One region of the Pseudomonas onubensis genome, then DNA from elsewhere that is predicted to be linked to it. Evidence: riboswitches for the same ligand, from Rfam matches in the RefSeq annotation. Region 1 holds a riboswitch; the other holds the start of a gene.
What was found. A riboswitch is a leader RNA that binds a small molecule or an ion and turns the genes downstream of it on or off. The one in region 1 is predicted to bind cobalamin.
Positions count from the first base shown of each region.

Region 2: it holds a riboswitch for cobalamin, as region 1 does, so the genes downstream of both, ACTD9P_RS19590 (ABC transporter substrate-binding protein) here and ACTD9P_RS18140 (CbtB domain-containing protein) in region 1, are expected to answer to the same signal.

Region 1 is NZ_CBFHAZ010000056.1:98-4,509, forward strand. Features, by position in the region: gene cobM (precorrin-4 C(11)-methyltransferase) at 1-717, opposite strand, end outside; gene ACTD9P_RS18130 (cobalamin biosynthesis protein) at 787-1,179, opposite strand; gene ACTD9P_RS18135 (CbtA family protein) at 1,176-1,877, opposite strand; gene ACTD9P_RS18140 (CbtB domain-containing protein) at 1,889-2,077, opposite strand; cobalamin riboswitch at 2,174-2,394, opposite strand; cobalamin riboswitch at 2,437-2,636, shown strand; gene cobW (cobalamin biosynthesis protein CobW) at 2,729-3,790, shown strand; gene cobN (cobaltochelatase subunit CobN) at 3,794-4,412, shown strand, end outside.
Region 2 is NZ_CBFHAZ010000064.1:30,734-35,145, forward strand. Features, by position in the region: gene ACTD9P_RS19580 (ABC transporter ATP-binding protein) at 1-1, opposite strand, end outside; gene ACTD9P_RS19585 (FecCD family ABC transporter permease) at 1-1,002, opposite strand, end outside; gene ACTD9P_RS19590 (ABC transporter substrate-binding protein) at 999-2,009, opposite strand; cobalamin riboswitch at 2,126-2,319, opposite strand; gene ACTD9P_RS19595 (hypothetical protein) at 2,428-3,057, shown strand; gene ACTD9P_RS19600 (hypothetical protein) at 3,088-3,564, shown strand; gene ACTD9P_RS19605 (YciI family protein) at 3,707-4,099, shown strand.

The DNA of each region.
Region 1 (4,412 bases):
CCGATACAGCGATGACTCGCTGAAACCGTCACTGGCCAACACCCGACCCACCACAATCAACGCCGTGCGCCGAAACCCTTTGGCCGCCACCTTCACGGCAATATCCGCCAAAGTGCCCACCACCCAATCCTGATCCGGCCACGTCGCGCGGTGCACCACTGCAATTGGGCAGTCGGCGCCGTAGTGCGGCAGCAGTTCGGCGACGATCTTCTCCAGATGGTTGACCCCCAGGTGAATTGCCATCGTCGTGCCATGTTGCGCCAAACTGTCGAATGCCTCACCTGCCGGCATGCTGGTTTTATCGGCATAACGGGTCAGGATCACACTTTGGGCGATGTCGGGCAGTGTCAGCTCCGTCTCCAGCAACGCTGCGCAAGCCGACACCGCCGTCACCCCTGGGATGATCTGGAACGGTATGCCCAACTCACGCAAACAACGGATCTGCTCGCCAATCGCGCCATACAGGCTCGGGTCGCCGGAGTGCACGCGGGCCACATCCTGGCCGTTGGCGTGGGCTGTCTTGATCAGCTCAATGATCTGCTCCAGGTGCAATTCGGCGCTGTTGACCACCTGTTCGGCCTGATGACCTTGCAGTACCGCCGCCGGTACCAGGGAACCGGCATAGATGATCACCGGGCAACTACGGATCAGCCGTTGGCCCTTGACGGTGATCAATTCCGGGTCGCCGGGGCCTGCACCGATAAAGTAGACGGTCATGGAAGTTCCTGTTGAAAAACGGGCGAGCATGAAAGTTGCTCATGATCGAGGTGGGCAATTATCGGGATTTTAGTCGGCGCACGCCAATGCAAAGGTGGCCTGGGCGGTTTTTTTGCGCGTGATCAACAGGCGGGCAGGGCGATGCGACAACTGTTCAGCCAGGGCCAGTGCCGCGCTTTCGGCGATGCCATAGCAACCGGTATGCGCAAAAGCGACGGCTGACTTGTGGCTCAAACGCTGTGCAAAACCGGCCAATTGTTCTGCGCTGAAACACTGCAAAGGCAGTTCCAGCAGCCGGGCCAGGGCCAGCAGGCCGGGTTCAGCCTGTTTGCGATCAATACTTGCCAGCGCCGTGATGCGTTGGCGTTCAATCCCGGCGTCGGCGAGGGCTGCGTCAAACAGGCCGAGCAGGGCGTGAACATCACAACCCCGCTGGCAGCCCAGGCCGACCACCAGTGTCATGCCGAGTATTGGCCGTCGCGGTTACGGCGAAACAGCCACGCGCTGATCCAGCCCAAGGCCAGCCAGAAGGCGACGTTGGTCAGTTGCGAGGCGATCTTGAACTGCGCTTCCAGGGCTTCGGGTGCCAGCATCGAATGCACTTGCGGTTGCGGCGCGCCGATCACGTGGGGCACGGCCAGGATCGCCACGCCCAGCACCTTGAGCAGCCAGCTACGACCAAACACCAACAGTGCGATACCCGCAGCGGTAGAGGCTGCAGTGCCGATCCACCAGATCTGCCGTTGGGCCAGGTCGGCGGCTGCGGTGCCCGGCAATTCCGGCGGCAGGCCCAGGGTGGGCGCCAGTACAAAAGTTGCGTAACCGGCCAAGCCCCACAACAACCCTTGAGCCGTGCGGGTCGGCGCGCGCAAGGTGTAGAGGCCGGCCAGCATCAGTGCGAAACCGACCGCTACCACCAGGTTGCCGCCGGTGGTCGACAACACACGCTGCCAGCCATTTTCCGGCTCCCAGGCTTCGGCATCGTGGGTGTGGGCTGCGGCGCCAGCGGCGTGTTCGTGCGCCACTTCGGCGACCGGGGCCTTTTCAAAGGTTTCCGCCTGCAAAATCAGCGGGGCGACCCAGAAACTTTGCAGCAGGGTCAGCAACAGGGCAGCCAGCAGGCCAGTGAAACCTGCGGTTTGGGCAATACGCTTGATCATGTCGGCAGCCCTCAGTGGCACGGGAACGCGGCGCTGTGGCGGGTATCGTGGGCGGCGTTGTGCACGGCCTCAATATGCGAGAACCCGGCGAAGTACACCAGGCACGCGCCGAGGATCGACGCGCCGATGGCGGCGCTCAGGCGTTGGCTCAAGGTGGCGGTGCTGCTGGCGGTGTGCGAAGTGCTGCTGATGATCGACATGGCGCGTCCCTTCAGGGTTTCAGGGTGACACGAGCGCATGAAAACCCCGCGAGCCAGGCACGCAGGGTTCCGAACAGCGCCCGCCCACCGCGGGTTTGTTATCTGATTTTTCGGGCCGGTCTCCGGGCTTGCGAGGGGCGCTCTTGGGAGAAGAGGTGGGCCGTATCAAGCATCGCCTTCCCATGCCCTACAGGCACAGTGGTTGTGACGCATCGCTCGCTTACCGTTGCGGGGGCAGCACCGGACTCGTCATTACGCGATGACTCACCGGTTTCCCGTTTCACCCTGTGAAGGGCACCCGAAACAAGATGTGTAGGAGAGCATGGGCGGGCGACGGTAGTCAAATGCCGCGAGCCCCTGTAGCCTTGCACCTTCGAGGTTCTTCGGCCCACGCCGAAGCTAAGAAGGGAACGCGGTACAAGCCGCGGCTGCCCCCGCAACTGTGAAGGGTTTATCTGCCTGCCACGCCACTGCCATAACGGCGGGAAGGCGCAGCCAGCGCGGGTCGCAAGGCCTGCAAACCCCAAGCCAGGAGACCTGCCTCGTAACCGATTTTCTACTTAACCGGGCGGGGTGATCCGGTGACGAAATCCGCTGCTGCGCGCCGTCGCAGGGTCTATCGTCCCGTCTGCCCGCCCCCAAGGGCATCCGATGAAAACACTGGCCAAACTCCCCGTCACCATCGTTACCGGCTTCCTCGGTTCGGGTAAAACCACCTTGCTGCGCCATATGCTCGACAACGCCCAAGGCCGTCGCATCGCCGTGATCGTCAACGAGTTCGGCGAACTGGGCATTGACGGTGAGATCCTCAAGCAGTGCTCCATCGGTTGCACCGAAGAAGAAGCCAACGGCCGCGTTTACGAATTGGCCAACGGCTGCCTGTGCTGCACCGTGCAGGAAGAGTTCTTCCCGGTCATGCGCGAACTCGTGGCACGTCGCGGTGACCTCGACCATATCCTTATCGAAACCTCGGGCCTGGCCCTGCCAAAACCCTTGGTGCAAGCCTTCCAGTGGCCGGAAATCCGCAGCGCCTGCACGGTTGACGCGGTAATCACCGTGGTCGACAGCCCGGCCGTGGCCGCCGGCACCTTCGCCGCCTTCCCGGACCAGGTTGATGCCCAGCGCAAACTCGACCCGAACCTGGACCACGAATCGCCGCTGCACGAGCTGTTTGCCGACCAACTGGCCAGCGCCGACCTGGTGATCCTCAACAAATCCGACCTGATCAGCCCCGAAGACCTGGCCCGCGTGCGCCTGGAAGTCGCCGAGGAACTGCCGCCGGCGGTGAAGATCATTGAAGCCAGCAGCGGTCGTTTGCCGTTGGACGTGCTGATCGGCCTGGGCGCCGGTTCCGAAGAACACATCGACGGCCGCCACAGCCATCACGATCATCACCATGAAGGCGAAGACGATCACGACCACGATGCGTTCGACTCCATCTCCATCGACTTGCCGCAGGCCGACGAAGCACTGCTGCTCGACGCCCTGACCCAGTTGGTGGTGCAGCACGGCATCCTGCGCGTCAAAGGCTTCGCGGCGATCCCGAACAAGCCGATGCGTCTGCTGATCCAGGGTGTGGGCACGCGTTTCGACAAGCACTTCGACCGCGCCTGGGGCGCCGACGAAGCGCGCATCACACGCCTGGTGCTGATCGGCCAGGAACTGGACGCGGCGGGCCTTGAAGCGCAATTGCGCGCAGCGCTCAGCGTTTAACCCATGCACCTGCTCAGGACTCAGCCGGGCGGTTTCGTTTCGGACGACAATATTGCCGACCTTGGCCAAACCCCTGCCGAGCTGGTCATCCTGTGCAGCGGTGATTCCAGCCTTGCACTGTTGGCCGAGGCTGGCCAGCAGTTGCCGGACGACTACCCCAGTTTTCGCCTGGCCAACCCCATGCAGGTGCAGAACCACGCCTCGGTCGACCTTTACGTCGACGAGGTGCTGCGCCACGCCAAGGTCATCCTGATTTCGCTGCACGGCGGCATCGGCTACTGGCGCTACGGCATTGAGCGGCTGGTGGAGTTGGCCGAGCGCGGCGTGCAGTTGATTCTGGTGCCGGGCGATGATCGCCCCGACCCGGAACTCAGCGGCTTAAGCACCGTTGGCATGGCTGAGCGCGACCGCCTCTGGCACTTCCTGCGCCAGGGCGGTTTGGGCAATGCGCTGGATTTCTACCGTTGCCTGGCCAGCAGCCACCTGGGCCGCGACTACACCTGGGACGAGCCGCAAACCCTGGCGCGCACGGCCATTTATCACCCGTATAAACCCCACCCACGGCTGAACGACTGGCAGGCCGATTGGCACGCCGACTGGCCGGTGGCGGCGGTGTTGTTCT
Region 2 (4,412 bases), on a different contig from region 1:
TCGCGCATTCCTCCGGCCAATCAGGATCAGCGCAAACACTGGCGCGCCGACCAGCGCCGTGACCACACCGACCGGAATCACCTGGCCCTTGATCAAGGTGCGCGACAGCACATCCGCCGCAATCAGAAACAACGCGCCGCCCAGCGCACTGGCCGGCAGCAAGCGCGAATGCCCGGTGCCCAGCAGCAGGCGCACGGCGTGGGGAATCACCAGCCCGACAAAACCGATGGAGCCGACAATCGACACCATCACCGCCGTCACCAACGCCGCGCAACCGACCAGCACAAACTGCACACGCCGCACCGCAATACCCAGTGAAGCCGCCGAGTCGGTGCCGAAGGTGAACGCATCCAGCGCACGCCGATGCCACAAACACACTGCCAAGCCTGCGACCGCTACCGGCACCGCCAGCCATACCGAGGGCCAGCGCACGCCGCTGAGGTTGCCCAACAGCCAGAACATGATGCCGCGTGCCTGTTCGGAACTGGCGGACTTGGTGATCAGGAACGCGGTGAGGGCATTGAACAGCTGCGAGCCGGCGATGCCGGCGAGGATGATCTGGCCGGTGCCGCTGACTGAGCCGCTGGCCCGTGCCAGCAATATCACCAGCGCAAATGCCGCCATGGCACCGACAAACGCGCCGGCTGACAGCGAGATCAAACCGCCGCCCACGCCCATCAACGCCACTAACACTGCGCCGGTCGAGGCGCCGGCACTGATGCCCAGCAGGTACGGATCGGCCAACGGGTTGCGCAGCAGCGACTGCAAAATCACTCCACAGGTGGCCAGCCCTGCGCCACAGGCGGCGGCGACCAGCGCCCGTGTCAGGCGGTAGTTCCACACCACGCCTTCGTCGATCGGGTCGAGCACGTAACCGGCGGCCCACAGTTTGTTGGCGAGCACCTGCAACACCACCTGCGGTTCGATCGCGGTTTCGCCGATGGCGGTGCCGGCGAGCACGGCCATCAGCAACACGGCGAGGGCGAGTAGGGTACGGGTCATTTGGGCAGGTCGTAGCCGTCGATGGCGCTTGCCAGTTGTTCCAGGCCATCGAACATACGGATGCTGGCCTGCAACGCCAGGGCGTCAATAATGATGATGCGGTTGTTTTTCACCGCGTCCATGTTGCGGGTCACCGGGTCGCTGCGCAGGAAGGCGAGTTTCTTTTCATGGTCGTCGGCGGGGTAGCGGCGGCGGTCCATGCGCGCAATTACCAGGAAGGTCGGGTTGGCCTTGGCGATGGTTTCCCAACCGACGGCAGGCCATTCTTCGTCGGACTGCACCACGTTGCGCAGGCCGAGGGTTTGCAGCATGAATTCGGGAATGCCCTTGTGGCCTGCCACGTACGGGTCGGCAGCCATTTCGCTGCTGGAGAACCACACCAGCGCGCTGGCATGCTTGAGGCCTTTGCCTTGCGCGGTGGCGACCGACTTGGCCAGGCGTGCCTTGAGTTCGTCATTCAACTGTTGGCCGCGCGCTTGCACGTCGAAAATCTCGGCCAACTGGCTGATGCTTTTATAGATCGTGTCGATGCGAAACGGCTCCAGCCGCGTGCCGTCAGCGCCCACCAGGTTGTCCTTGCCTTCGCAGTCGGAGGGCAGCACGTAGGTGGGAATCTTCAGTTCATGGAATTGCTCGCGGGTACCGACCACGCCTTGCGGGCCGACCACCCATTCCAGTTCGGCGGCCACCAGTTGCGGGCGTTTGGCGATCACGGCTTCGAAGCTCGGTTCGTTGTCGGCCAGGCGCGCGATCTTGTCGTTCTGCGCCTTGAACTGCGGCAATACGCTGTTGAACCACAGCGAGGTGCCGACCACTTTGTCCGCAACGCCCAGGGCGTAAAGCATCTCGGTGGCGGCCTGGCCGATGGTCACGCTGCGTGTCGGGGCTTGCTGGAAGGTGACACTGCTGCCGCAGTTTTCGACCGTCAGCGGGTAGTGAGTCGGCGTGGCGTGGGCCAGGGCACAAAAGCCCAGGCCAGTGATCAGGGCCGAAACGCGTAGCAGCATGGGGCAATCTCCGAGTGAACCGTACATGAAAACAGGGCAGGTACGGCTCGGAAACACACCTTTGAACGCTGCAGGTTTGCAGGGCACGGATGTCCTTCCCGGACACCCCGCCGGTTAGTGATAACGCTTTGCCGGCAGGTCTCCTGACTGATGCGTCGTCGCCTCGCTCCGGCCTTCCCGGACGTGGTCCAGTGGCAGTGGGGAGCAGGCTCGGCACCTACAGTTGCGGGGGCAGTTTCGATTGGCGCGATGGTCAGCGCTTCGAATTCCCTATTAGTCCCGTTTGGGAACCGGCGCGGTATGGTAGTTCATCGCGTGGTTCAGTGGGAGCTTGATCAGCAATGGGCTGAAATACGATACTGGCCTAGTGATGTCATTCGCCGCGCCTTTTCGATTCGTCCTTGCTCATGGAGAGCTTATGCCTTTTCGCCACGTCCTCGTTTTGACCCAGCTGTGCACTGTGTTGCTGTTGGGTGGTTGCGCCCAGTCAGTTTCTCCACCGCCACCCGCTGCGTCGGTGCCCCTCGAGCCATTGGGGCAGGTGCTGCCTTCGAACCCGGCGCGAACGGGCTGGATCGACCAGATCATCACGCAAGACCCTGTGGTGATCTCGTCGCAAAAGCCCGTCCTCAAACCGGCGCTGGATAACGACGCGCGCATTGCCAAATTGCGTAAACAAGACGGTGGTGTGCTGCCCGAGGGGTATTGGGCGCTCTACAAGCAGAACCTGGAAGCGATGCAGTACGACTTGAACCACCAGCACGACGCGGCCCGTGCCGAATACCTGAACACCTACCGAGATGAGTTGAGCCGCTTGAGCGACGTGACACTTCAAACCATGGCCACTGCGCCCCAGGCGCTGGATGCCCACACCCGAGGCCAGTTAAGCGCACGCCTGAGTGACCGCACCGCGGCCTATATCACCACCAGCAACCAGTCGTTCCGGGCGGCCACCGATGCCCACATCAACCGCATGGCCTTGATGGATCGCCAATACGATGTCTGCGCACGCCAGCCGGATTGCTGGGATGCGCCGGTCAAGCACTAGCCTCGATACGTCATACACAGGGAGCCGGCAATGAATGCTGATCAATGGATTGTTTTGTTCGAGCAGGCCTTTCGTGAAATGGGCGAGAAACTCGAACAGGTACTGCAATTGAACAGTTGCCGCGAGCACTGGATTCAGGCCGAAATCAGTTTGTATGCCTGGTTCAAGCAGGAGCTCAGCATCTGGACCGATTTGCCGATTGGCGAGCGGCGCAAAGCCGACCTGTATGCCCTGGACGACAGCGGTTCAACAAGCATGGTCGCTGAAATCAAGTGCTTGGGCGACATATCCCAAGCCAAGTGCCTGGAGGGCGACTGGTCGGTAAGGGCTGATGTCGAGCGGTTGCGTTCATTCGAATGCCCGGCCCGGTTGTTTGTGCTGGTGATTGCCAAAGGTGAACGTGAGACCAACACCGGGCGGCGCCTTCGCGGGGATGAGTGGGTGGATGGGCGTGAATGCGTCAATATAGACTTGGGGTTTGCCTTGATCCGCCTGTGGGCGCTCTGACTCAGATGCATGCCTGCCGGGCATAAGTCTTATGCCTGCGACTGGCCTACCGCTCGCCCTCAGGGTTGGGGAATGCTTCGTGGCCAATGCTGCAGGTGAAAAAGGCCTGTGCCGCCACGTCGACAGTCCTACGGGTACAAACATGCAAACAAACCGGGTAACGCGCGAGCAAGTGCTTGAGGCGAGTAAGGGCATGCTGCAAAAGCAGTTCTATGTGGTGTTTTCAACGCCAACCGATGGGCTTGGCCCGGTGATGCAGAACTTGCCGATTCACCTTGAGCATCAATGCAAGATCGAGCGCGACGGTATCCTGGTCGCTGCCGGGCCGCATTGGAGTGACGATGAGCAGTATTGGGATGGCGACGGCATGTTTGTGATTCGTGCAACGTCGATTGAGCATGCCAAGGCCATTGCCGCAGAGGACCCGATGCATCAGTGCGGTGCGCGCAGGTTTTCGATTCGGCCGTGGTTGGTGAATGAGGGGCGGTTGAATTTGAAGGTCGATTTTTCTACCGGCAAGGTCACGGTGGACTAATCCACATACACAGCAGATCCAGGGTGGGAGCTGGCTTGAGTGGGAGCTGGCTTGCCTGCGATTGCAGCGTGTCAGCCAAGGATTTGTCACTGATGCACCGCTATCGCAGGCAAGCCCGCTCCCACAGTTGAAGGGGTGTTGCCGGGTTTATTTGTGACCCAGCCACACCGTCTGCGCATTGCAGAATTCACGCACATCCACAAACACCGAAGATCAACGGTGGGAGCCGGCTTGGGTGGGAGCGGGCTTGCTCGCGAATGCAGTCTGCCAGTCGACAAATTTGCCAACTGACACACCGCCTTCGCGAGCAAGC